4 regions of the Intrasporangium zincisolvens genome follow, and region 4 is predicted to be linked to each of the others. Evidence: riboswitches for the same ligand, from Rfam matches in the RefSeq annotation. Region 4 holds a riboswitch; each other region holds the start of a gene.
The links. A riboswitch is a leader RNA that binds a small molecule or an ion and turns the genes downstream of it on or off. The one in region 4 is predicted to bind cyclic di-AMP.

Region 1 (7,289 bases), on a different contig from region 4:
GTGCGGCGCGAGGACCGGGACGGGCACGTAGGCGGCGAGGGCCCGCTCGCTCTCGCGCCAGTCGACGCGCACCTCGACGTCGACGCGCGGCGAGTCGGCCGTGACGGTCGTGCGCTGCACGTACGTCGACTGCCCGACGCGTCCGCGGGCCTCGACGACGACGCGCAGCGGTCCCGCCTCGACGACACGGGCGGCGTGCGCGCCGTCCCCGCGCGACGCGTCGGGCGTGACGTCGGGCGTGACGTCGGGGGACGTCCACGTTCGGGCGTGCGGCTTGTCGATGTCCCAGGCGTCCCACATCGCCGGCACGTCGGGGTGAAGGCGCAGCTCGGCGGCGCGGGCTCCGGGCGGGAGCGCGTCGCGGCCGCCGTGGCGCACGTCGAGGAGGCGCTCGATCGAGCCGTCGGGCGCGACGGTGACCGACACGAGCCCGTTGGTGACGGTGAGACCGTCGACCTCCACGGGGCGCTCGGGCTCGACGCGTCGGCCGCCGACGGAGAGCGCGGGCACCTCGACGAGTGCGACCTCGCCACCGTCGCGACCAGCCCCGACGACCTCGACGACCTCCCGACGCGGCAGCGGCCCGGCGTTGAGCAGCCCGGGGCGACGGGCGTCCTCGCCCGCGAGCAGGTCGAGGGCCTCTGCGACGAGCGCGCGCAGCTCGGCCGTCAACCGCGTGAAGTCCTCGCGGGCCTCGCGGTGCACCCATCCGATGGCGCTGCCGGGCAGGATGTCGTGGAACTGCAGGAGCAGCAGGCGTTCCCACACGAGGCGCAGCCGCTCGGCCGGCCACTCGCCGAGGCCGCGGAGGGCGACGAGCGTCCACGCCAGCTCGGCCTGGCGCAGGAGTGCCTCGCAGCCGCGGTTGCCGGCCTTCATGGCGCGCTGGCTCGTCAGGGTGCCGCGGTGCAGCTCGAGGTAGAGCTCGCCGGCCCACGTCGGGGCGCGGTCGGCGTACTCCTCGCGGACGGCGTCGAAGAACGAGGACGCCGTGCCGACGTCGACGGCGGGCGAGCCCTCGAGCGAGCGGAGCCGGCGGGCCCGTTCGAGCATCTCGCGCTCGGGACCACCGCCGCCGTCGCCGAAGCCGAACGGGATGAGCGCCCGCCGGGACCGGCCCTTCTCGAGGTGCTGGCGACCGGAGCGGTGGACGTCCGCGCCGCCGAGCTTGCTCTCGTAGGTGTCGGCCGGCGGGAAGTGCGTCAGGATGCGCGACCCGTCGATGCCCTCCCACCAGAAGGTGTGGTGCGGGAAGGTGTTCGTGTCGTTCCAGCTCAGCTTCTGGGTCAGGAACCACTCGGCGCCCCCGAGCCGCGCGATCTGCGGGTAGGCCGCCGCGTAGCCGAAGGAGTCGGGCAGCCAGACGCCGGCGCAGCGTCGGCCCAGCTCGCGCTCGAAGAACCGCTGGCCGTGGAGCAGCTGGCGCACGAGCGACTCACCGCTCGGCATGACGCCGTCGGCCTCGACCCACTGGCCGCCGACCGGCTCCCACGTGCCGGCCTCGACGGCGTCGAGGATGCGCTGCCAGATGGCCGGCTGGTGATCCTTGGTCCACGCGTACTGCTGCGCCGACGAGCAGGCGAAGACCAGCTCGGGGTAGTCGGCGGCGAGGGCCGTGACGTTGGCGAAGGTGCGCGCGCACTTGCGCACGGTCTCGCGCACCGGCCACAGCCACGCGGAGTCGATGTGGGCGTGGCCGACCGCGGTGAGGCGCTGGGCGCTCGTCGCGGCCGGCGCCGCGAGGACCTCGGCGAGCGCGGCCCGGGCCGCCACGGCCGTGCCGCGCACGTCGTGGACGTCGAGGACCGCCAGGGCGTCGTCGAGCGCGGCGGTCACCTCGAGGCGTCGGGCGTCGCGCTCGGGCAGCTCGCCGGCGAGGTCGACGAGGACGTCGAGGTCCATGGCGAGGCCGAAGACCTCCGGCTCGAACACGGCGACGTCGATGCGGCCGAGGACGTAGCGCGGGTCGTCGCCGGCCGTCGCGAGGTCGCCGAGCCCGGTGGGCCGGAAGCCGTGCTCCATGACGGCCGGGTTGCCGGCGGCCTCGAGGTGCAGGTGGATCGGCTCGCCGCCGGCGGCGTCGGGGCTGACGCGGTACCAGCGGTTCATCGGGTGGATGCCCTTGAGCGGCGTGCCGGCGGCGTCGTGGAGCAGGCCCTCGGCCTGGAAGCCGGGCCCCTCGCCGCGGAACCCGAGGTCGACGACCACCTCGACGCACTGCCCGGCGAACGCGTCGGGCACTGCCCCGGTGATCTCGAACCACCACGTCGACCACGGCTCACCCCAGGGCGTGCCCGGCCCGACCGGCTCGTGCGGCGCCGCCAGCGCCTCGGCGACCGGCACCGGCTCGCCCGGCGCGTGCCAGGCCGACACCGCGAGGGGCGTCCGGTCGCGGTGTACCGCAGGAAGGACGTGCTCGGCGAGCACACGGCGGGAGCGGGCGAGCACGTGCGAGCTGTCGTCGAACACGCGTCGACCCTAGCCAGACGAGGGCTGCCGCGAGCCGTTCCCGCACGACACACCCGCGACGCCGGCTTTTACCGGACGTCATGACCCCGTGAAGGCAGAATGGCCACACCCCAGTGTGACCTGCGTCACAATCAGGCCACGGTAAAGGCCAGGTAAAGGCCGCCCATGCACTCATTCAAGGACGAATCCGACGCGCCCCCGTTACCTCGGCGTGACATTGCCCGGTTGAGTCGTCTACAGTTCCGGGAGTCCGGCCCCCCTGGCCGGGCGCGTACGAGGTGGACCGCCTAGTCCTGTCACCGCCTTGAACGTGAGATCAGACCTTGTGACAGGAGCGGAGGAACCACACGTTTCTCCGGGCGTCCGGCACCACGACTCCGGACGTCCTTGGGGTGAAGTACCCATCCGGGCCGAGCACGACACACGGCACGGGAGGGAGCCGGGCACCTTTCCGCCCGAACCCGACAGCTAACTTCGTAGGCGCGGAGAGGTACATGACTGAGATCATCCGCGGGCGCCACCGTGCGCCAGGACGCCACAATCCCCTCAACGAACTCAAGCTTCTCGCCCGTGAGTCGGCTCAGCCGGCCATGAAGGGCGCCGCCATCGTCGCGGCCACCGGCGGCATCCTCGCCACCTTCGCGGGTCCGGCCAGCGCCGACGAGGCCAAGGCCGCCAACGGTGCCGTCACCGCTCTCGGCTCCCCCGCCGTCGTCGGCCCGGCCGCCACGCGAGCCGCAGCCCCCTCGACGGCCCTGTCGAAGATCGGCTTCCAGCCGCAGGTGCAGCAGGCCGTCGCGCAGCGCACCGCCAAGGCCAAGCCGGCCGTCATCGAGGACGTCGTCGTCGAGAAGGCCCGCCAGGCCGCCGTCGACCGCAAGGCCGCTGCCGAGCGGGCCTCCCGCGAGGCCTCGCGTCAGTCCCTGCTGAGCAGCACCGTCTCGGTCAAGTCGAACAGCAACGGCTCGGTCCCGAGCGCGTCGTCGGGCATGCGCTCGTCGCACAACTGGGCCACCGCTGGCCAGTGCACGTGGGGCGCCCTCAACAAGTGGTACCAGTCCGAGGGCTACTACCCCGGCGGCTGGACCGGCAACGCCATGGAGTGGGCCTCGGGCGCCGCTTCCGCCGGCTACACCGTCAGCGGCACGCCGCGCACCCGCTCGATCGTCGTCATGCAGCCCGGCGTCAACGGCTCGGGCAGCGTCGGGCACGTCGCCTGGGTCACGGCCGTCAACGGCGACCAGGTCACCATCATCGAGATGAACGCGATGGCCGGCCCGTACAACTACAACACCCGCACCGTCACCGACAAGGCGGGGATGAAGTACATCTACGCGCCGTGACCTGACCGGTGCGCCCGCGAGAGAGGGCGGGGACGACTTCGTGTCGTCCCCGCCCTCTCTGCATGTCCGAGGCCGCCACCCGGGCGGTCCGGCCTGGTCTGCAGGCCGATGGGCTCAGCGCGGCTCGGGCGGCGGTTCGGGGCCGACGTGCGGCTCGCCGAGGAACCGCTGCACCCAGGCGACGTCGTGCCACGCACCGTTCTTCCAGCCGACCCTGCGGTAGGTACCGACCGGCTCGAACCCGAAGGACGCGTGGAGCCGGTTGCTCGCCTCGTTCGGCTGGGCGATGCCGGCCGCCGCCATCCGGTAGCCGCGCTCGGTGAGCCGCTCGATCAGTGCCGTGTAGAGGGCCCGGCCGGCACCGGTCCTGTGGCTCGCGGGGTCGAGGTACACCGACACCTCGCAGGACCAGCGGTAGGCCGGACGGGCCTTGAACGGCCCGCCGTAGGCGTAGCCGACGACCTCGCCGCCGTCCTCGAGGACGAGCCAGGCGTGCGTCGCGACGGCGGCCTCGATCCGGGCCGCCACCTCTGCCTCGGCCGGCGGCTCGAGCTCGAAGGTGACGGCCGTGTCGAGGACGTAGGGCCGGTAGATGCGCGCACAGTCGGCGGCGTCGGCGGCCGTGGCGTCACGCACGACCCGGGAGGCGCGCCCCGGATGGGGTGGGTGCGGCGGGTTCTCGGTCGGCATGTCGCGATGCTAGGGCGCGCCGCCCGGCCGCTCGTCATCCGGCTGGCCCTCGCCCGGCCGGCCCTCACCCGACTGTCCCCCGCGCAGCCGCTCGCCGGCCCGCGGCTCGCGGGCCTCCTCCTCGCCTGCACGTGTCTCGTCGGGCTGCGGCTCCTCCGACAACCAGCGCCGCCGGCGTCGGTTGCTGCCCGGGGCCTCGGCGGCGAAGCGCGACACGACCATCGCCACGAAGGTCACGAGGTAGACCTGCCCGATGACCGCCTCGGACATGGCGGCGAGGCGCCCGACCTCGGTGACCGGAACGAAGTCGCCATAGCCGAGCGTCGCGATCGTCGTGAGGCTGAAGTACATGTAGACGGTCGAGGAGACGTTCTCGCCGAAGTAGTGCACGTCGGGAGTCCACGCGTCGATCGTCTGGAAGAGCAGCGAGTACGCGACCGCGAGCTGCAGGTAGGCGGCGACGGCGCCGAGGACGGTCTGGAGGGTCACCCGCTGGTGCCACACGAGGCGGCCCGCGCAGAGGACCGGCGTCACGAAGGCGGCGAGGCACCAGAACGCGTCGGGCTGGATCGCCGCCGGAGGCCGCGCGGCCCCCGGGACGGCCTCGAAGAGGATGATGACGAGGTTGCCGACGACGCTGAGACCGACGAACCAGTCCATGATCCGGCACATGCGGCGTGACGCCCCGGAGGCGCGGGTCGCGACGACGAGCGCCGCACCAGTGACCGCGTGGGTGATGAACCGGCCGGTGTAGGAGAAGCGCACGTCGACGAGCGACTGCGTGACGATCGCGACGAGGACGAACAGCAGCACGAGGTCGAAGCGGTCGAGGAGGACTCTCCGGCGACCGACGGGCTCGTCCATGGCTGCCTCCTGCGTCCGGTGCGAGGGCTGCGCTCCGAGAATAGGCGTCGGCGCGTGCCTCAGACCCCGGATCGGCGGTGGAGGCGCCGGACCGCGACCTCGGCCACCGCCTCCAGACGCAGCGCCTCGGCCTCCTCGAGGGAGTGGACGCGGCCGACGGCGAAGGCCGTCGCGACATCGCCGGCCCGGGCCACCTCGGCGACGGCGACCCTCGTGGCGACGGTGTCGTGGTGTTCGCCGAGGACCTCCTGGACGTGCTCGGCGGCCTCGGCGATGCGCACGACGCGACGACCGGTGACCGGTGCGGCGGCCTCGGCCGCGTAGCGCAGGCGCTTGGCCGCCTTGCGCGCGTCGTGCAGCAGGGCGGCGCGGCCGTCCGTGTCGGGTTCGGCGAGCGCCTCCCGGGCGAGACGGTCGAAGCGGGCGCCCTCCTGGCGGATCCGGCGACGGGCGACGCGTCGGGCCGGGTCGGCGGCCCGCGCCGTGAGGGGCGGGTCGGCGGCGAGGGCCTCGAGTCCGGCGAGGGCCGAACGGTACCGCCGCGAGGCCAGCACCTCCAGCACGTGGGGGCGGCGGCTCTCGAGGTCCTGCTCGAGGGCTCGCGTCAGGGCCCGGTGCCCCCGACGGGCGAGCTCGGCGCCGTCGATGCCCGCAGCAGCCGGCGCATGGGCGGCCACGCGTTCGAGGACGACCTCGGCGTCACGCACCCGGCCCAGCTCGGACGCCGCCCATTGCAGCTCTGCGCGCAGCGGCTCGGTGCGGGACGCGTCGACGAGGGGGCGGAACGTCGCCAGTGCGCTGCGGGCCCGACGCATCGCGACCCGGAGGTCGTGGACGTCCGGCGCCCCGCCACCCGGCCCCTCGGCGGCGCGGACCGCACGCACCTGCTCGTCCAGCCACCAGCGCAGCAGCTCCCCGGCGGGATCGTCGCGGCCCGGCCGCCACCGCTGCCCCGCGTCGGGCGGGTCGGGGACCGCTGGCGGTGGGGGCACAGGTCCTGTCTACCCCCGCGCGGCGCCCGGAGACCGGTGAACGGACGGACCCTGTGAACCGTGGACAGACGCCTGCACGGTCGCGGCTGCGGAACGTAGAGTCGAGAGGTGGCACGGGTCACCGATCCGCCGAAGGTGCATCCGGCCGGCTCCCTCGGTGCCGCGCCGTCGGCGTCCACGCCCGGCGTCGCGCCGCAGCGCGGATCCCCGCCCACGTCGCCGCACTCGTCCCCGCTCATGGCCCCGTACGCGTCGCCGCTCATGGCCCCGCCCCCGGGCCCCCCGCCGGCGGACCCCGACCCGCCACCCGGGTCGACGCGCCGCCTCGCCCGGTTGCGCGACGTGCCCCGACGCGTCTGGGTCGCGGTGCTCGTCGTGCTGCTCATCGCGGGCGCGGGACTCACCTTCGCGCTGACGCGGCCCCCTGAACCGCCCGCCCTGACCCAGCGCGACGTCGACGCGAGCGTCCAGCGCGGGCTCCAGGCCTACAGCGAGGAGCAGGCCGCCGCGCCCGCAGACGCCACCAGGGCCCACCGCGCGATCGAGCCCTCGCTCGTCGTCGTCTCGACGCGGACGACGACGTCGACGGGCACCGAGGAGGGCACCGGCGCCGGTGTCGTCGTCAACGACGCCGGCACGGTGCTGACGGCCAACCACGTCATCGCCGGGGCCGGCACCATCACCGTGCAGTTCGCCGACGGCACGAGCTCACCCGCCCGGGTGCTGAAGAGCCAGCCGGAGAACGACATCGCCACCCTGGTGCCGACGCGGCTGCCGGGCACCGTCGTGCCGGCCGTCCTCGGCGGCGGTGTGCAGGTGGGGGCGCCGGTCTTCGCCGTGGGACACCCGCTCGGGCTCACCGACTCGCTGTCGGCCGGCGTCGTGTCGGCGCTCGACCGCACGGTCACCGTGCCGGACGGGCGGCACCTGC
Region 2 (7,289 bases), on a different contig from region 4:
CGCAGCGCGATGCGCACGACGCGGGCCATGTCGCTGACGAGGACGGTGATCGGCGCGAGGATCATGCCGATGCCGACCGAGAGCAGGAAGGTCAGCACGAGCGAGACCGGCGCGAAGACGATCGTCCAGTGGATGTGCGTCTGCCCGGTGATGACGTAGAAGATCGTGAAGGCGACGATGACCGGCAGGCTGAGGACGAACTCGACGCCCTTGGCCATGACGACCCGCACGACCCACAGCTCGCGCGGCAGGTTGGCCGATCGGACGAGCCGTGACTCCGCGAGCAGGGCCCGGGAGGTCTCGGACATGTTCTGGGCGAACCACTGCCAGAGGAACAGGCCGGTGATGAGGTGCAGGAAGAAGGGCTGGTTGCCGGTCTTGCGGGCCTGGAAGATCAGGGTGAAGACGACGAAGTACACGAGCGCCATGAGCAGCGGGTCGAGGATCGTCCACAGCCACCCGAGCCAGCTGCCGGCATAGCGGACGCGTAGGTCACGTTCGACAAGGGTGCGCAGCACCTGCCGGTTGGCCGTGAGGCCGCGGAACTGGGACACGCCGATCATGCGCGCAGACCACCTTCTCCTTCGTGCGTTCGGGTCGTTCGTCGGCGGGGCCGGAGGCCCCTTCCGGGTCGTCACGGCGGGCACCGCGGCGGTCGAAGGCGGGGGTGTCACCCGCCTGACCCTCGCCGCAGTCTAGGGGTGCGCGCCGTGGGGTGCTCTCAGGTGCGGGCCAGCCTCGACTCGATGAGCTCGGTCGACGCGGCGACGAACCGTGCCGTGGCGGCTCCCGGCGAGGTGTCGCCGAAGTAGTGGTGCACCACGGCGGCACGGGCCTCGTCGGGCTGCGCGACGGCCGCGTCGAGGACCGCGACGATGCCTGCCGCGTCGGCCGCCGCCACGAGCGGGACGCTCGTGTTGAGGCGCGTCGGCTCCACCTCGGCGCTCGGCGAGCTGGGCCGGGTCAGCACGAGCGGCTTGCCCGTGGCGAGCCAGTCGAGAGCCACGGCCGACACGTCGGTGATGCACGCGTCGAGCGCGCCCAGGTGCCACCCGAAGGCGGTGTGGGTGTCGACGAGGTGGTGGGCGCTCGGGTCGGCGGCGTTGGCCTGCTCGACGAGGGCCGAGAGCCGGGCGGACGCGGCGCCGTAGGAGCGCTGGAACGCGCCGGAGCGCGGGTGCGGCCGGTAGACGACGCGGAAGCGCGGGTCGGCGAGCAGCGCCGTGAGGATGGCCTCGCCGTGGGTTGCGATCGACCCGTAGGCCATGCTCGCGCGGTCGCCCTCCCACGTCGGCGCGTAGAGGACCGTGGTGCGGCCGTCGGCGGGCAGGTGGGGCGCCGGGTACGTCGTGTCGTTCTGCGGGCGGCCGATCTCGACGGCGCGCGCAGGGACGTCGAAGTCGACGAGCGCGCCGCTGAGCCGCTCGGCCGCCGCCTGTCCGGCGATGAAGACACGGTCGTAGGCCTTGAGCTGGTTGCTGGCCATGTACGACTTGTCGCTCTCGCCGTGGCTGACGAAGACGTGCGCAGGCGTCGCGAAGCGCAGCATCTGGAAGTTGCGGACGTTCTGGTTGACGTAGAGGACGAGCCCGATCTCGTGGTCGGCCATGAACGACTCGATCTCGGTGACCCGGGGGGCGTGCAGGACCGGCAGGGGGCACTCGTCGAGCAGCATCAGGGTCGTCTCCGGCATCCGCGAGATGACGACGACCGGCTGGGTCTTCGCGAGCTCCTGCAGCGGCGCGTACCACTGGCGGATCTGGTAGAGGTTGACCGGCTCGTCGGAGAAGTAGACCGCGCATCGGAACGGCGCGTCGGCGCCCGGCTGCAGACCCTCACGGGTCAGGCGGGTGGCGAGCCGGCGCTTGGCCAGCTGCCGCATGAGGGCGTCCCGGGCGAGGGCGGCCGCCTCCTTGGCATGGTCCATCACGGTGTCGGTGTCCTTCGTGGCAGCAGGTGGGAGGGCTCAGCGCGTCAGGCGCCGCGGGCTCGTCAGGAACCCTATGCCCCACGCCCAGTGCATCGTCGCGAGCACGACGGGCAGGGTGGCACGGGTGCGGGGCGACTCGCCGCCGGAGATGGCCAGGCCTCCCGCCGTGACGCCGGCGACGTAGGCGGCCGGCACCACCCAGGCCGGGGCCCAGAAGAAGCCCACGACGGTCGCGGCGGTCGTGACGCCGACCATGACCGGCGGCGCGAGGTAGCGGTGGTTGATCGTGCCCTCGTGGTGGCGGGCCACGACGCGCCGCCAGCGTCCGTAGTGGAAGTACTGCTTGGCGAGCGCGGAGACCGACGCGCGTGGCCGGTAGGTGACCTTGAGCTCGGGGGTGAACCACACGCGTCCGCCGGTCTCACGGATCCGGTGGTTCATCTCCCAGTCCTGGGCGCGGGAGAAGTGCGGGTCGTAGCCGCCGACGCGCTCGAGGGCCGTGCGCCGGAAGACGCCGAGGTAGACGGTGTCGGCCTCGCCGGCCTCCCCGCCGGTGTGGAAGCGGGAGGCCCCGACGCCGAGGGGGCTGCGCATGGCGCAGGCGACGGCGCGCTCGAAGTCGGTGGTGCCACGCGCGTCCATGATGCCGCCGACGTTGTCGGCACCGACGCGCTGGAGCTCGGCCACGGCGCACGAGACGTAGTCGTCGGGGATCTCGGCGTGCCCGTCGACGCGGACGATGACCTCACCGCTCGACGCGCCGATCGCGGCGTTGAGACCGTCGGGGGTGCGCCCGCTCGGGTTGCGCACGAGCCGCACCCGGGGGTCCTCGGCGGCGAGCGCGTCGGCGACCTCGTCGGTGCGGTCGGTCGAGGGGCCGAGGGCGAGGACGACCTCGATGGGGCCTGAGTAGTCCTGCGTCAGGATCATGGCGACCGCGTCGCGCAGGTGCCGCTCCTCGTTGAGCAGCGGCATGATGACGCTGACCGGTGGGGTCAGCTGCGTCGACGCGTCCACGCTGGCGGGTCCTTGTCCTCTGGTCGTCGGGCCGGAGGGTGGTCCCGGCGCTCGGGCTGCGCTCGCGTCCCCCGTCACGAGCGGCGACCAGACTACTGGAGGGGCAGGGGGTCCTCGACCGCGGTGACGGCGAGGCGCGCACGGCGCGGCGCGCACGACGATGCCCGAGGTGGGGCGCCGCCCTCGCGAGGGGAGGCGGCGCCCGCCACCTCGGGCCCCCGGTGACGTGCCGCAGCGCCGCGGACACGAAGCACGCTGCTCGACCTCGCGTCCAGGGGTGACGCGGACCGCGGCCACGGCCCGGGTGCCCCCGGCGCTGCACGACCCACGATAGGGCCAAATCACGCGATCATCAAGCAGTTCGACCATCACGTCACTTGTCGGTCCACCTGGTCGATGATCGAGCCGCCTCTCGCTAGGTTGGCTCCATGACGCCGACCCGTACGCAGACCAGCACGCAGGACCGCGCCGCGGCCACCGCCGCCCTGCGCGAGCTGATCCTCGCCGGCGAGCACTACCGCCTGGCAGCGGCCGCGCATCTCGACCTCACGGTCAACGAGAGCCGCGCCGTCAGCTACCTGCTGGCCCGCGGCTCCCTCGGCCAGACCGAGCTGGCCCAGGCGCTGGGCCTGACGACGAGCTCGACGACGACCCTCGTCGACCGGCTCGAGCGACGCGGCCTCATCGAGCGGGTGCCCGACCAGGTCGACCGGCGTCGCAGCACGGTGCGCATCCCCGAGGCCGGGATGGCACAGGTCGGGCAGGTCCGCGACTGGATGCCGCACACCCTCGACACCCTCGACCCGGCGACGCTCCCCCAGGTGACCGAGGTGCTCACGACGATCGCGGACGCCCTGCGCAGCGTCGCCGCCGAGATCCACGCCGCCGGACCGAGCACGCGCGGCACGCGCCGGCGGCACTGACCCACCGCCGACGCGTCGGGCTCAGCGGACGCGTCCGGCGACCCAGCCGCTCGTCCAGATGCGGACCAGCTCGACGCGCTTGCCCGGCTTGGGGGCGTGCCACACCTTGCCCGAGCCCGCGTAGATGCCGACGTGGTAGGCCTTCCCGGACCGCATGAAGAAGATGAGGTCACCCGGACGCACCCCCGAGCGCGAGACGCGGGTCGTGTCGAGGCGCTGGGCGTTCGCGGTCCGCGGCAGGTCCTGGGCCAGGCGCGCGTCGTAGACGTAGTGCACGAGCCCGGAGCAGTCGAAGGCCGTGGGGCCGGCGGCGCCCCAGCGGTAGGGCTTGCCCTTCTGGGCGGCCGCGACCCGCACGGCCCGGGTCCCGAGCGGCACGGCCGCCGTCGAGGCCAGCGAGAGCCGGACGTCGACGCGGTCGCGGTCCTGGGCGGCGTCGGACGCGTTGGCCCAGGTCGCCGTGTCGGCTTCGCGGGCACTCGTGTCGAGGTGGCCGGCCGGCGTGGGCGGCGATGCGGCGACGGCACCGAGTGCGCCGACGGCCAGCAGCGGCGCGAGCAGCAGGCCGGCGCCCAGGCGGGAGCGAGGTTGGCGCGCAGGGGTGCGAGCGATGGCGGGCATGGCGAATTCCCTTCCCACGCCTGCGAGGTGAGCTGTCGGGTTCGGGCGGAAGATGCCCGGCCGCGCATGGCGGCTTCACCCCAAGTCCGGCACAGGGCCGGACGCGAGTGGGTCCCCCGTTCCTGTCCGGTGAGGTATGAAGGCGCGCCCCCGGCGGACAGGACTCGGCGGACCGGGGCGCCGCCCCGACGTCGTGCCGGGGCGTCATGTCACCCGGTCCGGGATCCTGGGCTCCGCGTCGTGGCGGGCCTGCCGGGCCGGGTTCCGAACCAGAGTAGGTCGGGGTGCCAGCCCTGTCCGCGTTTCGGCGAAATGCGTCAGCGCGGAGGCGCGACCCGCCCGACGAGCCAGCGCAGCTCGCTGCGGTGCTGGAGGCCGAGCTTGGACAGCACGGAGGCCATGTGGGTCTTCACCGTCGCGGTGCCGATCCCGAGGGCCCGCGCGACCCCGGCGTTGCCCGGGTCGCCGTCCGGCCCGGTGACGATCTCGACGACGGCCCGCTCGCGCGGCGACAGCACCTCGAGGGGGTCTGCTGCCGCGGCTGCGCGGTCGCCCGCCTCGGGGTCGTCGCCGGCCTGGTGGCCGAGACGCGTCACGAGGGAGGCCTGCACCTCGAAGCACCGGCGCCCCAGGGCCGCGAGACGGTCCTGGACCGCCGGGTCGGAGGGATCCTGGGCCAGCCGACGCCGTACCTCCTCGATCTCGGCCGCCATCTCGGTCAGGGCCGTCGCCGTCCGGTTGACGCTCATGAGGACGCCGGCGCGGCCGGAGTCCTCGAGCTCGGGGTAGACGAGCGGCAGGTTGAGCCGGCGCTCCGGCCGGGCCGCGAGGACCCGGTCCAGGACGAGCCCGGCCAGCCACTCGAGGGCGGTGACGACCTCGTCGCCCATGGAGTCGGGTGTGTCCGAAAGGGCGCCGAGCAGCCCCACGACGCCGTCCTCGCCGAGCATCGGCACGACGACGGCATCGGCCGACAGGTCGTCGTCGCCGAAGCGGACCCCGCGGTTGAGCAGCGCCCCGCCGTCGTCGCGGTGGCGGTAGGGCCGCTGCGAGGCCAGCACCCAGGCGACCACGCCGCCGGGGCCGTAGGTCAGGGTGCCGGTCTCCTCGTAGGCACCGTTGCTGAACATGTACGGGTAGGAGATGCGCCGGTCCCGCTCCCGGACGAGAGCGACGTAGAAGTCGTCGACCGGCGCCAGTGCACCCACCGCGGCGCGGCAGGCGTCGTAGACGGTGAACACGTCGCCGCGCTCGGCCTCGCGGATCATCTGGTCCGCGTGGCGCAGCGCCCGCACCGCGGCATCGGACAGCGCCATGACCGCTCCTCCCCCTGACCCCGACCGCCGACGTCCGGTCGGTGACCGAACGTCGCGCTCGGGCGCCACGCTAGCGGCGGGACGCGCGCGTCGTGACCGGTTTCGCGGCATCCGCTCCACCCGGGGACGACCCCCGGATCACCCGGCGGCGGATGCCGCACACCGCCCGTCCGAGGGCATCCTGACCGGGGCCGGCCGCGGGCGGCCGGTCGACCGTGCGGGTCCAGGGGTCCGTGCGGCAACCGGTCGGGCCGCGCCGGTCCGGGGGGATGAGGCCTTTCGGGGCCACGGCGCAGGTCGCCCGGTCCTCGGCGGACGTGGAGGGACGTCGCGGACCGGGCCACCCGGCGTCAGGAGCTCGAGACGTCGCGTCAGCCGGTGCGGAAGGCGGTGAGGGCTGCCATCCACTGCCCGCCCCCGGTGCCGCTCGCCGCGTACGGGCCGGCCGTCGTCGCGCCCCGGTAGGCGGTCGCGAGGTGGTCGGTCGACACGCTCAGCGTCGGCAACCCGGTCCAGCCGGCCCCCCAGGCCGGTACCGCGCTGCTCGACTCCATACCGGTCACGGCAAAGAGCTCGTCACCGGCGGCCGACGTGGTCACCGACCCCGAGCTGAACGCCGTACCGGTCCCCGTCGCCCCCGCACTGACGTCGACCCCCGTGACGCCCGCCAGCTCATCCACGGCCAGGTGTGTCTCCGCGGACGACCCGTAGGTCACCGTCACCGTCGCGCCCGCCGGCAGGGCACGCACCCCCACCGCGACCGCCGTCACGACTCGGTCCCCGGCCGACCCGTCGTTGACGTCACGCACCACCACGTAGGTGTTGCCGGCCGAGTCCTTCACCGACACCGCCGCCGTCACGCTCGTCGTGGACAGGAGCACCGCGACCACGACCGTGTGGCCGGCCGCCACCCCGGCGGCCCCGACCGTCACCGTGCTCGTCGTGCGGGCCGTCGACGCCGTCAGCGACCCGACCCGGCCGACGTAGCCGGCCGCCACCGGCGCTCGCGGCGTCGCGGAGGCCTCGTTCGACGACGGCGAGGTGCCGATGCCGTTGACCGCCGTCACGCGGTAGAAGTAGGTGGTGCCGTTCGCGACGCCGGTGTCGGTGAAGCCCGTGCCGGCGACGTTCGAGGCCACCGGCGTCGACGCCTCGCCGCCTGCAGTCGTGCCGCGGTAGACGTTGTACCCGGTGACGGCCGAACCGCCGTTGGAGGCGGGAGCCACCCAGGTCAGCGACACCGAGGCGTTTCCGGCCGTGGCCGCTAGCCCGGTCGGCGCACCGGCCACGGTGGCCTGTGGCGTCGCCGAGGCCTCGTTCGACGACGGCGAGGTGCCGACCGCGTTGACCGCCGCGACCCGGTAGTAGTACGTCGTCCCGTTCGCCAGGCCGGTGTCGGTGAAGCCCGTGCCGGCGGCGTTCGAGGCCACCGGCGTCGACGCCTCGCCGCCCGCGGCGGTGCCGCGGTAGACGTTGTACCCG
Region 3 (7,289 bases), 600 kb from region 4:
GCCGGGCAGGGCGGCCGCGGCCACGAGCGAGCGCCCGTCGCCGACGATGCTGCGGGCGATGCCGGGGTCGCCGGTGAGCCACGTGTCGACGGCGCCGGCGAGCACGACGGCGGGCACGAGCAGCCCCCACACGAGCTGGACGCCGCGGAACAGACGTCGCTCGCGGGCCCGGGGCAGCCGAGCGGCCCAGTCCCAGAGGAAGACGAGGACGACGAGCTGGTGCAGGTGCAGCAGCGCGAACGCGTAGTGGTCGGGCCACACGAGGGACGCGGCCGCGAGGAGCACGGCGACGACGTACGCGACGACCCGTCGGCGTCCGCTCAGCCCCACCCGGGCCACGAGCGCGACGACGCAGAAGCCGAGAACGGCCTCGGCGCGCCGGGCCTGGGTGCCGAGGACGTGCTCGGCGAGGCGCAGCAGGCTCGTGCCGGCCAGGAGCACCGCGAGGCCGCTGACGACGTCGCGCCGGGCGATGACGGGCAGACGGCCGACGAGGTAGCGCAGCTCGAGCAGGACGGCCAGGGTGCCGAAGAGGATGAGGCCGATGACGGCGGTCGCCACGGGAGAGATGAGCGCGACGACGAGAGCGGTGGCCGCTGCCACCGCCAAGGCACCTGTCGCCCGCTCGCTCGTCGTCACGGCCCCCATCGTTCCGTCGGCCGGAACGACCCGGCCACCTGAGTAACCCGATCGTTAGGGTCCTGTGGCGTGACCGAGACTCAGGGGGAGCGGAACGGCGGGCCCGGGCCCGAACCGGGACATACCGGACGCGCACCGCGACGCCCGGCTGACGCGTCGGAGGGAGAGCCGGTCCGGCTGCGCGCCATCGCGCTGTCGGCGTACGGGCCGACGCTGCTCGGCTCGACGGGCGCCGGCGCGGTCGCGCCGATCATCGCCGTCTCGGCCCGCGAGCTCGGGGCCTCGCTCGGCGTCGCGGCCCTGCTCGTCGGGACGCTCGGCATCGGGCAGCTGCTGGGAGACCTGCCGTCCGGGGCGCTCGCGGCGCGCATCGGCGAGCGGCGGGCGCTGCTCGTGGCGGCCGTCGTCGAGGCGGCCGGCATGCTCGTGGCGGCGCTGGCCGGCTCCGTCGCCGCGCTCTTCGCCGGCGTGCTCGTCATCGGCCTTGCCGGTTCCCTCTTCGGGCTGGCCCGGCAGGCCTACCTCACCGAGGCGGTGCCGGTCGCGATGCGGGCCCGGGCCCTGTCGACCCTCGGCGGCGTGCACCGCATCGGCTACTTCATCGGGCCGTTCCTCGGCTCGCTCGTCATCGCCCGGTGGGGCATCGAGTCGGCCTACGTCGTCGGCGGCGTCGCGAGCGTGGCGGCGTTCCTGCTCGTGCTCGTCGCGCCCGACATCACCGCCGGCCACGACGTCCACGCGGGAGGCCGGGGGAGCCCTGGCGTCGGGGGTCGGGCGCGCGCCCCGCGCTCGGTGGCGTCGGTGCTCCTCGAGCACCGGCACGTGCTGCTGACCCTCGGCACCGGCGCCATGTGCGTCGCCGGTGCGCGGGCGATCCGTGAGGCGCTCGTGCCGCTCTGGGCGGAGTCGGTCGGGTTCAGCCCGGCGCAGACCTCGCTCGTGTTCGGCGTCGCCGGCGCCGTCGACATGCTCCTGTTCTACCCGTCGGGCTGGCTCATGGACCGGTACGGGCGGGTGGCCGCCGCGGTGCCGAGCATGCTCGTGCTCGGGCTCGGCATGGCGCTGATGCCGCTCGCCACGTCCCTCGTCGCCGTGACGGCGGCCGCCACGGTGCTCGGCATCGGCAACGGCCTCGGCGCGGGGCTCATCATGACCCTCGGGGCCGACGCGTCACCGGCCGACGGGCGCGCCCAGTTCCTCGGCGGGTGGCGCCTGTGCGCCGACCTGGGAAGGGCGGCGGGCCCGCTGGCGTTGTCAGCCCTGACGGCCGTCCTGACCCTCGGCGCGTCCGCTGTCGTCCTCGGCGCGGCGGCGCTCCTGGGCGCGGGGTGGCTGCGCATCTGGGTGCCGCGCCACGACCCGACGCGTCCCCTGCGGGGGCGCGACGCCGGCACCGCGGGAGGAGCCGCGGGAAGGGCGGCGGAAGCAGCGGCGGGAGGGGCGGCGCCCGAGGCGTCCTGATTCTGAGAAGGTATGACCGTGACGGACCTGATCGACACCACCGAGATGTACCTGCGCACCATCTTCGAGCTCGAGGAGGAGGGCATCGTCCCCCTGCGCGCACGCATCGCGGAGCGTCTGGGCCACTCCGGCCCGACCGTGTCGCAGACCGTGGCCCGGATGGAGCGCGACGGCCTCGTCGCGGTGTCCGGCGACCGCCACCTCGAGCTGTCCGACCACGGCCGGCTCCTCGCCACGCGCGTCATGCGCAAGCACCGCCTCGCCGAGCGGCTCCTCGTCGACGTCATCGGCCTCGAGTGGGAGTACGCCCACGACGAGGCGTGCCGCTGGGAACACGTCATGTCCGAGAAGGTCGAGCGCAAGATCCTCGGCCTCATCGAGGGCGGCCTCGAGTCTCCGTACGGCAACCCGATCCCCGGCCTGCACGAGCTCGGCGTGTCCGAGGACGCCGCGTCGGGCTTCCTCACCGGGCTGACGGCGCTGACCACGGCGGCGGGCGCCGAGCCGGCCGTCGTGACGATCCGCCGCATCGGCGAGCCGGTGCAGGTCGACCCCGAGGCGCTGGCCCTGCTCACCTCCGCCGGTGTGCTGCCGGGGGCGCGCGTCCGCGTCGTCCGCGAGGGCGGCCGCGTCGTCGCCGTGAGCGAGGCCCCCGGTGCCGGTGAGGGCGTGTCGCTGCCCGACGAGGTGGCCGTCCACGTCTTCTGCCAGGCCGCCTGACCCGGTCCCGCTGCCGGGCCGGCGGCCCGGGCCATGGGTGCGCCCGCGGGCGTGCTCACTGGACGGACGCGTCCGGCCTGTCCGTTATGCCCGTTTCTCCCCGTCGGATTGTGCTGGGACTGTGGGGATTTCGGGCGGCCTCGGATGATCCGGTGAAAAATCCGTGGAAATCGGCGGGCTCTCGGGATGACAACTCGCGAGGATCTTGGGTAGCGTGAGCCCCGCTCGCTCTCCCCGTCGGGCGAGTGCCACGGGTCGAACCGCCTAATCCTGCCATCGACCCGGGGCCCCTGCACGATCCGCATGGCAGGAGCGGGGGAACCACCTTCGGGCGTCTCCGGACGTCCTCGGGGTGAAGCCCTCCGTGGACCGCAAGGTCCGAGCGAAGGCCGGGCGAGCAGTACCTCAATCCGCCCGAACCCGACAGCTCACCTCGTAGGCGTCGAGAGGTCAAACGTGGCTCAGAACGTTACCGGGCGCCACCGCGCCCCCGGGCGGTTCAACGCGATCGCCGAGCTCAAGCTCATCGCCAAGGAGTCTGCTCAGCCCGCCGTGAAGGGTGCCGCGATCGTGGCTGCCTCCGGCGGCCTCGTCGCCACGTTCGCCGGTCCGGCGAGCGCTGCCGACGGCTCGAGCACCGCGGCACCGTCGGTCGTCGGTCCCCAGGTCGGCACGCTCAAGGCGACCAACGCCCTCTCCTCGATCGGCTACGCCAAGCCGGCCGCGAAGCAGGCGACGGTCAAGCCGGTCGTCATCAAGGACGTCAAGCTCGAGAAGGAGCGCGCCGCCGCCAAGGCCGCGGAGGACGCCCGCCAGCAGGCGGCCGACCGCGCGTCCCGCTCGGCCTCCCGCGTGTCCCTCGACCCGGCGCCCACGGCGTCCGGCATCGTCGGCATCGCCCAGTCCTACTTCGGCGTCCCGTACGTCTACGGCGGCACGAGCCCGTCGGGCTTCGACTGCTCGGGCTTCGTCCAGTACGTCTACCGCCAGGCCGGCGTCTCGCTGCCCCGCACCGCGTCGCAGCAGCAGGCGTTCACCACGTCGGTCAGCAACCCGCGCGCCGGCGACCTCGTGTTCTTCGGCTCGCCCGCCTACCACGTGGGCATCTACGTCAGCCCCGGCGTCATGATCGACGCGCAGCGTCCCGGCACGACGATCGGCTACCACTCGATCTGGACCACGCCGTCGGGCTACGGCCGCGCCTGAGTCGCAGCCGCACCACGCCACGTACCTCCGTCGCGCCCCCACCCACCAGGGTGGGGGCGCGACGTCGTTCGGGGTGGCCGCCCGAGGTCAGTGCCGTGGTTGGATGAGGTGATGACCGTCCAGCCTGCTGCAGAGTCCACGACCCTCATCGAGCTCGACGTCTGGGCCGACCTCGTCTGCCCGTGGTCCTGGATCGCCAAGCGCCGGATCGAGGCGGCGATCCACGCCTTCGAGCGTCCGCACGACGTCACGGTGCGGCTGCGCGCCTACGAGCTGGACCCCGAGTGGCCGGCCCGGCGCAACGAGCCGGTCCCCGACCGGATCGGCTCCCGGCCCGACGAGGAGGCCGAGGCCGAGCGGGCTCTACGCGCGCACGCCCACGAGGTGGCCGAGGCCGACGACCTCGTCTTCGACCTCGACTCCGCCGTCACGGCCAACAGCTTCGACGCGCACCGCCTCGTTGCCCTCGCGCGCGAGCTGGGTGGCCCGGCGCTGCAGTCGGCGGCCGTGGAGCGGTTCTTCTCCGCGCACTTCCGCGAGGGCCTGCCGCTGGACGAGCCGGAGGTGCTCCAGCGGCTCGGCGCCGAGTGCGGCCTCGACGAGCGGCGCGTCGCCGCGGTCCTTGCGTCCGACCACTACTCCGGCGAGGTCCGGGCGGACGAGAAGCAGGCCCGGGACCTCGGCATCACGGCGACGCCGTTCGTTCTCGCCAACGGCTTTGCCGCCGTGCCCGGGACTCGCCCGGTCGAGGAGTACCTGGCGCTGCTGCGCGGGGTGGCCGTGCAGGGTGGTGACCGGGCCTAGGGCTCGTTCAGTCCCCGACGCTCGTGGCCGAGGGTGCGCCGGCGCTGGGGCGGCCGAACGACACCGCGGCGCCGACCGGCGTCGAGGCCGCCGAGCGCAGCTGGGCGTCCGGCTGCGCGCCGAGGGCCGCGTTGACCATCGAGAAGGCCCGGCGCAGTGCCACGAAGACCGTGATGGCGAAGATCTGGCGGTCATCGAACCCGGCCGCACGCAGTGGCTCGAGATCGGCGGGGGTCGTAGCGTTGGCGTCCCGCGCCACCGTGCGCGCCCACGCGGCCAGCACCGCGTCCGCGGGGTCGAGCGCCGCGTCGTCGCCGCTCAGCACGGCTCCGGCGACGTCGGGTCCGGCCTCGCCGGCGAGGCGGTTGCCCCACGCGAGCGCGCAGTAGGAGTCACCGGCGGTGGCTGCGGCGGCGCTGACGAGGATGCCCCGCTGCCGGAAGCTCAGCCCACCGATGCGCACCATGTCGGCCAGCAGGGCGAAGAGCGTGTCGTGCGCGGCGGGGTCGTGGGCCCAGAGGTGCGACAGGTTCATGACGAAGCCCTGGGTGTCGAGGTCGCCCTCGAACGCGCTGCGGACGTCGTCGGTCAGGGGCGGTTCGGTGAGGAAGCCGTGGGCGGGGTCGGTGGCCATGGCGTGCTCCGTTTCGTCGTGCGACGCCCTCACATCGTGGCACGCGTGGACGGGGCGGGGGAGTGGTGCGGTGGGTCGGCCCGCCGTCCGCTGCGTCGGGCCCTCTCCCTGCCGACCCGTGGGACCGGTAGGTGTCAGAGAGCGGGGGCCGGTGCCGGTGTGGGGCTCGCCGACAGGTCGATGCTGACGTCGACGGCGCGCAGCTCGCGAACGAGCGCATCCTCCCGGGCGGTGAGCTCGGCCAGGCGCAGCGCGTCGGTGCGGGTGCCGGCCCCGAGCGAAGCCCAGCGCACCTGGTCCTCGACGCGGGCCAACTCGGTGACGATCGCTGCGACGGTTCTGCTCATAGGCTGCCCGTACCCACCAGGGGTACCACCGCAACAGGCTGTCGGCGACCCGTCGACGGCGGGCCAGGGGGCCACGCAGATGCACGCGCGGGTGCGGCGGGGTCGACATGATGAGGCTCGTCCCGCCGCGTTTCGGGTGGCCAGATCCGGGAGGTGAAGCCTAGGTCCCGGGAGAGCGCCGCGGCGGGACGAGCAAGTGTGCAGGGGTCCGGCCGGAGCTGATGCTGACCTGGCCGCTGTTTCGACCCTTAGTTCACGGTGACACACCTCGTGTCGTCGTGGGGGCTTGGATTGCTGCGACTTCCTGCAACTCGGGGCGAGTCGGCCGGGCGCGCGCCGGGATCGTCGTGGATGCTCCCTCGATGTCCCTTTTGCGCGCGCGCCCGGTTGCGAGGCATCCGGTCCTGCGTGGGTGGGGCGGTGTCGGCGCACCGCCCCACCACGCGTCGTCCTCCGACTCGCTCAGTGGTCGTGGTGGTGGTGGTCGCGCGTGACGACGACCGTGCCGACCATGCCCATCCCGTCGTGGAACATGCAGATGTACGGGAAGGTGCCGGCCTTGTCGAATGTCACCCGGAAGTGCGTGCCGGGCCCGGCAGTGGGCAGGACGCCCGAGCTGAGGGCGCCGCCCGTGAAGTGCGTCGGGTCACCGACGGGGATCGGTGCCGCCGGCTCCGGTCCGAAGGTGACCGTGTGCGGCACGGGATCGCCGTTGTTCTGCGACCAGTCGAAGTCGACCGTGTCGCCGACGTGCACGCGCACGGTGGTGCGGATGAACCGCATGATCATGAACATCCCGGCCTCGTCGACCGCTCCGACGAACACGTGGTGGCGCGACGACTCGTGCCGGAGCTCGGCGTAGAGGCGGTTGCCGTCGTGAATCATCTGGGCGCGGCCGGCCCGGAACTGCCAGTCGTAGAAGGACTGCCGGTGCGGATACGGCGTGCCCGCGGGTGCCACGTGGACGACGCCCTTCATGGCCTGGCCGTGGACCAGGCAGTAGTACACGTAGTCACCGGTGCCCTTGAACTTCAGCTTGTACGACGTGTAGGTCGCTGGTAGCTCGGAGAACTGGATCGTCGACAGGACGCCCGAGTTGCGGTACTGGCCTGGAGCCCAGATCGAGTGTTGCGGCGTCGGCATCGTCTGTGCCGCGTTCGTCGGATCGAACGGTGGCGGCAGCTGTCCGACCGGCAGGAACGTCACGGTGTGAGGCTCCATGGAGTCGGCTGTCCAGCGCACCGTGTCGCCCACGTTGATCCAGATCTCGCCGGGCAGGAACTGCATGCCCTGGATCGCGCCGTTCGGCGACTGCGCGCCGACGTGCACTCTCCAGGTGGTCGACTCGTGCTCTCTCGTGTGGGCCCCTGCGCTGGTCGCCGGTGCCAGGAACGCAGCTCCGAGCAGTACCGCCCCGACAGCAGCCAGGAACGTCCGGAATCTCTTGGATGCGTGGTTCTTCATTGGTCCTCCAAAGG
Region 4 (7,289 bases):
GGAGTCGCTCGACCAGCAGGCCAAGGACGTCGTGGCCGGTATCCGCGGGCTGCACAGCGACGGCGTCCGGCAGGCTCTTGTCACCGGCCCGACGGCCCAGCTCATCGACCGGCTCGACTCCATCGGCGCCACCCTGCCGCTCATGGGTCTCGTCGTGGCCGGCGCGACGTTCCTGCTGCTCTTCCTCGCCTTCGGCTCGCTGCTCATGCCGCTCAAGGCGATCCTGCTCAACCTCGCCACGCTCGCGGCCACCCTCGGCGTCGTCACGTGGGTCTTCCAGGAGGGCCACCTGTCCTCGTGGCTCGGCTTCGAGTCCACCGGGTTCGTCGAGGCCACCCAGCCGATCCTCGTCATGACGCTCGTCTTCGGCCTGTCGATGGACTACGAGGTGTTCCTCCTGTCGCGGATCCGCGAGCAGTACGACCGCACCGGCGACAACCGGGCCGCCGTCGCGACCGGCATGCAGCGCACCGGCCGGATCATCACGTCCGCGGCCCTGCTCATCCTCGTCGTCATCGGCTTCTTCTCGGCATCGTCGATCACCTTCATCAAGCTCATCGGCGTCGCGATGATCGTCGCGATCGTCCTCGACGCGCTCCTCGTGCGCATGGTCGTCGTGCCGGCGACGATGCGGTTGCTCGGCGATGCGAACTGGTGGCTGCCCGGCCCCCTGGCACGCGTCTACGCCCGGTTCGGCATCCGCGAGGAGGGCGGCACGCCAAGCGAGCCGGGCGCGTCGGGGTCCGAGTCGACGCCGCGCCCCGACCCCGTTCCGGTGGGCTGAGCCGACCCACCGCGCGAGCGGCCGCAGACGCACGAAGGGCCCGGTCACGAGACCGGGCCCTTCGTCTACTGGAGCAGGCGGCACGAATTGCACGTGCGTCTTCCTTCTGGAAGAAGGCTGTTCTGCTACTGAACTACACCTGCGAGGGCGTCGGCCCACCGTAGCGGACGTCCGCCCCGACCGTCCAACCCGCCACGCCCCGACGTGCGGATGCCGGGCGGGCTGGGAGGTCAGCCGTGCCGGACGCGCCGCGCGAAGGCCGCGGACCGCGTCCGCAGCTCCTCGACGCGCCGGTCGACGAGGGCGTGCGGGTCGAGGCCGCCCTCGAGGGCGTTGGGCAGGCGCCGCACGTGGGTGGAGCAGCTGAAGTCGGCGTGCACGAGCGTGCCGAGACTGTTGCCGTCACGGCCGGCGGCGCCAGCGCGGCGGGCGACGAACAGTGACACGTCGCTCGTGGCGAAGACGTCCTCGCACCACGCGCACATGGCGCTGCGGCCGCCCTTCTTGTCGCTCGCGCGGAGCACGAAGCCGATCGGTTCGTCGTCGACGGGGACGACGACGTAGGCCCGCTGCGGGTTGCTGCGGTCGGTCCAACCCAGGTAGTCGAGGGCGTCCCAGTGGTCGATGGTCAATGACTCGAAACGGTTCGGCAGCGGAGCCTGCTTCGCCTCCCGGCGCGAGCAGTTCACGAGCGATGCGCGGATCTCGTTCTCGGACAGTGGTTTCACGGTGGTTCCTTCATCGTGCGCGTGCGGGCACGACCGGATGACCCGGCCGGCCGGGTGGATGGGGGAGAGGTTCAGCGGTGGAACCGGTCCGCTGAGCAGGCCATGCGGCCACCCACCTCTCCGCGGGGGTCTCCCGCTCACGACGACACGACAACACGACGGCCCCGCATCCGCGTTGCGAGGCGTCGTCCATGGTGCGACGGATGCCTGCGTCGGGTCCACCGGGTTTCCCGCTGTGGCGTTTCCCGCACGGAGGCCGACTCGCCGTAAAGGCGACGAATCGGGCTGTCGTTCTGTCGACTTCGCACCGAATTGGGCTGGCAACTGTTGACCAAGGTGGGGACCTGCCATTCTCCCGGCTCCGAGTGTCTGTCACCGTCGACTGGAGTTCATCGCCCGGGGTCTTCCCCGGGCGGCCCGCCGGGCGCCGAATCCTGTCCGCCGGTGGGGCAGTCGGGCAAGACCGCGGACAGGAACGGGGGACCCACTTCCGGGCCGCACAGCCGGCCCTTGGGGTGAAGCCGCAGCAGCGGCCGGGCATCTTCCGTCCGAACCCGACAGCTCACCTCGTAGGCGTGGAAGGGATCCCCCATGTCCACCACCCCTGCACGTCGCATCTCCCTGTCCTCGCTCGCCCTCACGCCCCTGCTCGCCGGCGCCCTCCTCGTCGGCACGGGCGGGGCGCCACCGGCCTCCACGACGGCCCCGCCCTCCGCGGCCGGGGCTGCCACGACACCGGCCACCGGAGCCGCGCCCGGAACGGGCGCCACCGGTCGGTCCGCCACCGCGGTGCGCACCGTCTCGGTCGCCTACCTCACCCCGACCGCGGTCTCCATCGCCCGTGGCCAGAGCGCGGTGCGGATCGCCGCCGCCCAGCGCGGCAAGCCCTACCGGTGGGGCGGCGCCGGGCCACGGTCGTTCGACTGCTCCGGGCTCGTCTACTACGTGTACAAGAAGCGGTTGCACGTGCAGCTGCCGCGCACGGCGAACGCCCAGCGGCTCAAGACGATTCGCATCGCCAAGTCCAGCGTCCGGCCGGGAGATCTCATCTTCTTCATGTCCCACGGCCGGGCCTACCACGTCGGCATCTACGCCGGACACGGCAAGATCTGGCACTCGCCGCGGCCGGGTCAGCGTGTCAAGCTCCAGAAGATCTGGACGTCGCAGTGGCGGGCAGGCCGCATCCGCTGATGACCGCTCGTCGGTCGACATCCCCCTCACCGACGCGTCAGCGACGGTAGTCGACCGACGAGTACTTCAGGACGCGCTGGAGCACGTACCGGCCATCGCCCTGCGGGTCCAGGAGCGCCGGGCGCGCCTGGCGGATCATCACCGTGGGGCGCATCCGGACGTTGACGAGCGTGGTGCCTCGGAACGAGAGGTCGAGGATGATGCCCTCCTGCGTCTCCTGCCACCAGCCCTGGCCGAACAGGTAGTTGCCGGGGCTGGACAGGACGACGCCGACGCCGCCGGCCGCACGCCTGCCGAGCAGCAGTGGCCCGGCGACGTGGGTGCCGGAGCCGATGACGTGGTCGCAGCCGGCCTGGGCGAACCAACGAACCTGCTTCTGCTGCAGGGGCCAGAGGTCGTCGTGGTACTCGGCGCCGCCCCACCACTGCGGGTTGCACACGACGAGGTGGGCACCCCCGGCCCTCGCGCGCTTGACGCCCTCGACGATGTTCGCCCGGGTGATCCAGGGGACTCCGGGCGTGGTGCGGTCGGCGCGGGCGACGCCGGCGACGTCGTTGACGGCGACGAACCCCACGCGGAGGCCGGCGACGTCGACGAAGGCCGGGCGCAGCGCCTCGTCGAGGTCCATCCCGAGCCCGGTGCGGGGGATGTGGTACTGGTCCATGAGCCGGAGCGTCGAGCGAATGCCGCGAACTCCCTTGTCGCTCATGTGGTTCGCAGCGAGGTACACGACATCGAGGCCGAGCGTGTCGCGCCAGCGGGGGAGGACCGCCTCGGGCACGCTGAAGACGGTCGTCGTCCCGAGCTGCGGCGTGTAGTCGCGGTCGGCGACGATCGGGCACTCGTGGTCGGCGATCGCGACGTCGGACTGGCGCACCACCCGTGGTGTCGCGCCCCGGTTGCCGGTGTCGACGGGCTGCACAGTCCGGTAAGGCCGCTCGTAGGGCGGGTCGACGACGGCCGGACGCGCGTACCGCGCGGTGCCGCCCTCGAAGACCCAGTCCCAGCCGCGGCCGCGGGCGACGGCCTGCGTCGCGGCCCCGCGGTCGGAGCACAGGCTGCCGAGGTTGGTCATCGTCCAGACCGTCGAGGCGTCATAGGCCGTCCAGCGCGGGTCGAGCGCGCCCGACGCCGAGGAGGCGCCGGTCGTCGCGGAGCCCGAGACGGGGTAGCGCAGCGCGCGGGCAGCCTTGTCGCCGAAGAGGTCCGGGCCGAACATCCCGTACGGCCCGGGGCCTGCGATCGAGAGCACCTTCGTCGCTGGTTCGACGAGCCCGGGTGGCAGCAGGGCGACGCGTCCGGGGGCGGCACGCACGACGTCGACGATCCGGGCGGCGTCGGTGCACGGGCCGCGCGGGCTCATCACCGGGCGCGACACGGTGACCCCGCACGGCACGACGAGCGAGCCGCGAGCGGCGAGCGAGCGCAGCTCGTCGAGCGTCACGGTCGCCTTGAGGTTCTGCAGGCCGGTGACGACCGCGAGCGGGAACGACGCGGGAACGCCGCCGGGGCCCGTCGTGACCGGAGGCTCTGGCGCGGAGGGCAGCCCGGGGCCCGTCGTGGGCGTCAGCGGCGTCCTGCCCGTAGCCGCTGGGCGCGTCGGAGCGGACGGCGTTGCGGCCCCACTCTCAGGCGGGACGCTGCCCGGGGCGGGTCGGCCGGACGGGGTCTGGCCGGAGCAGGCCGCGAGGGCCGCCACGAACGCGACGGCCGCGGTGCGGAGCGCCCCTGCCCTTCCCACGAGCCCAGCGTAGGCGCGGACCCGGGCGACCCCGGTGACAACACGCGCTGCCGTAGGCGGCCGTCACCGGGGCGGCAGCGGTCAAGGCGCCCGAGCAGCGGCTCGGGCGCCCCTCTCCGCCTGGGCCGCCGACCGGACGGCCACCGGGTCCAGGTGGTCCAGGCGAGCTTCTCGGCTAGGGCCGCGGCGCGCCGCCGCCACGTCGCCCGCGCCCGTACCAGTCGCGCCAGATGACCCGGTGCAGCGGCACGAGCCGTGGGATGTCACGCAGCCCGGGGATGAACGGCAGGAGCACGAGCAGCAGCGAGAGCACCATCATCAGGCCCCAGACCAGCGCGTCGGCGTTGTCGGACGTGCTGAACGGGGGCACCTGGTACCAGAAGGTGTAGAGCCACAGCCACGGTTGGCCGGGGTAGTTGCCGGTCTCGTTCATCATCCCCCACTGGTCGCCGCCGAGGCTGCGCGCTCGCGCCTGGTCCTCGAGGTAGGTGCCGTCGGCGAGCAGCAGCAGCCGGCGCGTCGGGTCGTTGCCGTAGAAGGAGCCGTTGCTCACCATCTGCTCGAGGCCACCGGCCGCGGCGACCTTCGCGTAGGCGGTCGCGAGCGTCGGCACCGGTCCGTAACTCCCGGCCGCCACCTGGGCCGGGTCGCCGTTCGGGGCGGCGCCGAGGGCGGTGGCGTAGGCGCTCGCCCAGGCGGCGCGCTGCTCGTCGCCGGCCGTCCGCCAGCGACGGAGGGCCAGGCTGAGGGCTGGATCGCCCGTGACCGACTGGAGCGGCGTGATGACGAAGTCCTGTGCGGCGTCGATCGGGTAGGTGACGCCCGCCAGCTTCTGCAGCGGCAGCCCGAGCAGCGTCTGTCCGTCGGACGCGGTGTTGTACGGCGGTCCGTAGCCCGCCGTGGTGCTGTCACCGGACAGCTCGGCAGCGGCGGTCGCGACGATGTCGTTCGGCGCGCTCCGGGCCCAGTCCTGCAGGCTGATCGCCCGCTCGTCGGGAGACCCGAAGGCGATCGCGAGCGCGATCGTCAGGACGATGACGCCGACCAGCGCGAGGACGAACTCCTTGACGAGGTCGTAGCGGCGCGTCGGGAACGAGTGTGCGTCGGGCGTGCGGCGTCGGCCTCGGGGGGCCGCCCCGGTGGGTGGACGCGTCCTGGTCGTGGTCATGGTGCCGACACCTCCTCCGTGGACGGCTCGTCGAGCTCCTCGCCGAGCGGGGGTACGACGCCGTGTCGACGTACGAGGACGACGTGGACGACGGCGATGGCGCCGACGGTGAGCGGCAGGAGCGTCACGTGGAACAGGAGCATCTGTCCGCTGTCGAGGACGTTGAAGAAGGCCCCGACGCCGACGGAGTTGAGCCCGTCCTTGGCCTGGGTGCTGATCCACTGGCTGTCGAAGTTGCCCTGCACGAGGTAGCCGGTGAACGCCGTGCCGATCGAGACGAGGAAGGCGACGACGCCGGTGATCCATGTCAGCGCGCGACCGCCGCGCCAGGCGGCCATCCAGAACTTGCCCCACAGGTGGATGACCATGAAGAAGAAGAGCAGCTCGACCGACCACAGGTGCAGGCTGTTGACGAAGTGGCCCGTGGACGAGGTGTGCCACCAGTCGACCCCACCGAGGGCGAGGAGGCAGCCGGTGGCGACGACGACGAACAGCGAGGCCAGGGTCAGCACGCCGAAGACGTAGATCCACGACGACACGTAGGCCGGCTGCCGGTCGGGCAGGGCCTGACCGGGTGGCACGGTGTGCTCGATGCGCGTGCGGAGGCGCGCGGTCCAGGTGTCGCTCATGGCCGGCCCTCCGTTCGGCCCTCCGGTTCGACGAGCGGGTCGATCCCAGACTCGACTCCCGGCTCGGCTCCCGGCCCGCGGTCGGGCTCCGGGCGTGGTCTGGGGAACGGGATGACGATGGCCGCCACGAAGACGACGACCATCAGTCCGATGATGATGGCGTTGGTGAGGGAGACGTGGACGACGCCCCAGTCGAGGTAGGTCCCGGCCCCGCTGTCCGATGCGAGCACATGCATGGCGCGCCTCCTTGGTAGAGGAGCAGTGGAGGTGTCCTCCCCGGCACGCGCTGCGTCGTTCTGACCTTCCGATCATCCACTACTACGCCATGTAGCAGTGGATGATCGGAGAAATGTCACAGGCCACTGCCCGGAGGAGCGGTCAGGGTCCTCACCCGCTCGGGACGAGGCGCGCGCCGGTTTCCTCCGTCCGGCGTCAACCGGAACCGTCAGGGTGGCGTCGAGCCGTGCGACGACGGTGTCGAGGTCACCGTCGCGGTGACCGTCGTGGTCTGGGTGACGGTCGGGGTCTGAGCCGCCTTGGTGAGAGCCTTCTCGAACGCGGCGACGGTCGCCGCGTCCACCGCGCCGGTCGCGGGGACGTCGAGCTCGGTCTGGAACGTCTTCAGGGACTCAGTGAGTGCCGGGGACCACTGCCCGTCCACCGGGCCGTCCCAGTAGCCGGCGAGCGCCAGTGTCTGCTGGAGCGCCGCCGTCGAGGCCACCTCCGCCTGCGCCGCCACCCCTCCCTTGGCCGCCAGATCGGTCTGGAGGGCCGCCTCGGTCGCCTTGTCCACCGCTCCGGTCACCGGCAGGCCGTGCGCCTTCTGGAGAGCCTCGACGGAAGCCACGGTCGACGGGCCGTAGACCCCATCGCTCGCGCCGCTGAAGTAGCCCGCCTTCGCGAGGTCCTCCTGCAATGCACTCGTGTAGTCGTGCACCGCCTTCGCGGCCTTCTCCTGCTGGTCGTCGGTCAAGCAGCCCGCCTCCGAGAAGAGCTGCAGCCACGCCATCTCGAGGGCCACCGCCGCACTGTTGAACTGCATCGACGC

Region 1: linked by a shared signal. The riboswitch ahead of RY076_RS01850 (CHAP domain-containing protein) and the one ahead of RY076_RS09115 (C40 family peptidase) in region 4 are both predicted to bind cyclic di-AMP.
Region 2: linked by a shared signal. The riboswitch ahead of RY076_RS14630 (C40 family peptidase) and the one ahead of RY076_RS09115 (C40 family peptidase) in region 4 are both predicted to bind cyclic di-AMP.
Region 3: linked by a shared signal. The riboswitch ahead of RY076_RS11880 (C40 family peptidase) and the one ahead of RY076_RS09115 (C40 family peptidase) in region 4 are both predicted to bind cyclic di-AMP.

The regions. Positions count from the first base shown of each region.
Region 1 covers NZ_JAWIIL010000001.1:401,277-408,565, reverse strand. Annotated here, with positions in the region: gene RY076_RS01855 (alpha-mannosidase) at 1-2,469, opposite strand, end outside; cyclic di-AMP (ydaO/yuaA leader) riboswitch at 2,760-2,964, shown strand; gene RY076_RS01850 (CHAP domain-containing protein) at 3,060-3,812, shown strand; gene RY076_RS01845 (GNAT family N-acetyltransferase) at 3,927-4,502, opposite strand; gene RY076_RS01840 (potassium channel family protein) at 4,512-5,366, opposite strand; gene RY076_RS01835 (CHAD domain-containing protein) at 5,426-6,358, opposite strand; gene RY076_RS01830 (S1C family serine protease) at 6,467-7,289, shown strand, end outside.
Region 2 covers NZ_JAWIIL010000005.1:69,487-76,775, reverse strand. Annotated here, with positions in the region: gene RY076_RS14650 (ABC transporter permease) at 1-563, opposite strand, end outside; gene RY076_RS14645 (CDP-glycerol glycerophosphotransferase family protein) at 722-1,927, opposite strand; gene RY076_RS14640 (glycosyltransferase family 2 protein) at 1,967-2,947, opposite strand; gene RY076_RS14635 (MarR family winged helix-turn-helix transcriptional regulator) at 3,376-3,870, shown strand; gene RY076_RS14630 (C40 family peptidase) at 3,892-4,491, opposite strand; cyclic di-AMP (ydaO/yuaA leader) riboswitch at 4,495-4,633, opposite strand; gene RY076_RS14625 (LuxR C-terminal-related transcriptional regulator) at 4,809-5,807, opposite strand; gene RY076_RS14620 (fibronectin type III domain-containing protein) at 6,179-7,289, opposite strand, start outside.
Region 3 covers NZ_JAWIIL010000003.1:731,929-739,217, forward strand. Annotated here, with positions in the region: gene RY076_RS11865 (hypothetical protein) at 1-639, opposite strand, end outside; gene RY076_RS11870 (MFS transporter) at 709-2,100, shown strand; gene RY076_RS11875 (metal-dependent transcriptional regulator) at 2,119-2,820, shown strand; cyclic di-AMP (ydaO/yuaA leader) riboswitch at 3,072-3,274, shown strand; gene RY076_RS11880 (C40 family peptidase) at 3,277-4,026, shown strand; gene RY076_RS11885 (DsbA family oxidoreductase) at 4,138-4,830, shown strand; gene RY076_RS11890 (carboxymuconolactone decarboxylase family protein) at 4,838-5,464, opposite strand; gene RY076_RS11895 (hypothetical protein) at 5,599-5,811, opposite strand; gene RY076_RS11900 (cupredoxin domain-containing protein) at 6,274-7,098, opposite strand.
Region 4 covers NZ_JAWIIL010000003.1:126,954-134,242, forward strand. Annotated here, with positions in the region: gene RY076_RS09100 (MMPL family transporter) at 1-784, shown strand, start outside; tRNA gene RY076_RS09105 (tRNA-Gly) at 854-927, opposite strand; gene RY076_RS09110 (FBP domain-containing protein) at 1,015-1,512, opposite strand; cyclic di-AMP (ydaO/yuaA leader) riboswitch at 1,964-2,100, shown strand; gene RY076_RS09115 (C40 family peptidase) at 2,104-2,703, shown strand; gene RY076_RS09120 (CapA family protein) at 2,741-4,444, opposite strand; gene RY076_RS09125 (hypothetical protein) at 4,620-5,612, opposite strand; gene RY076_RS09130 (cytochrome b N-terminal domain-containing protein) at 5,609-6,241, opposite strand; gene RY076_RS09135 (hypothetical protein) at 6,238-6,477, opposite strand; gene RY076_RS09140 (peptidoglycan-binding domain-containing protein) at 6,687-7,289, opposite strand, start outside.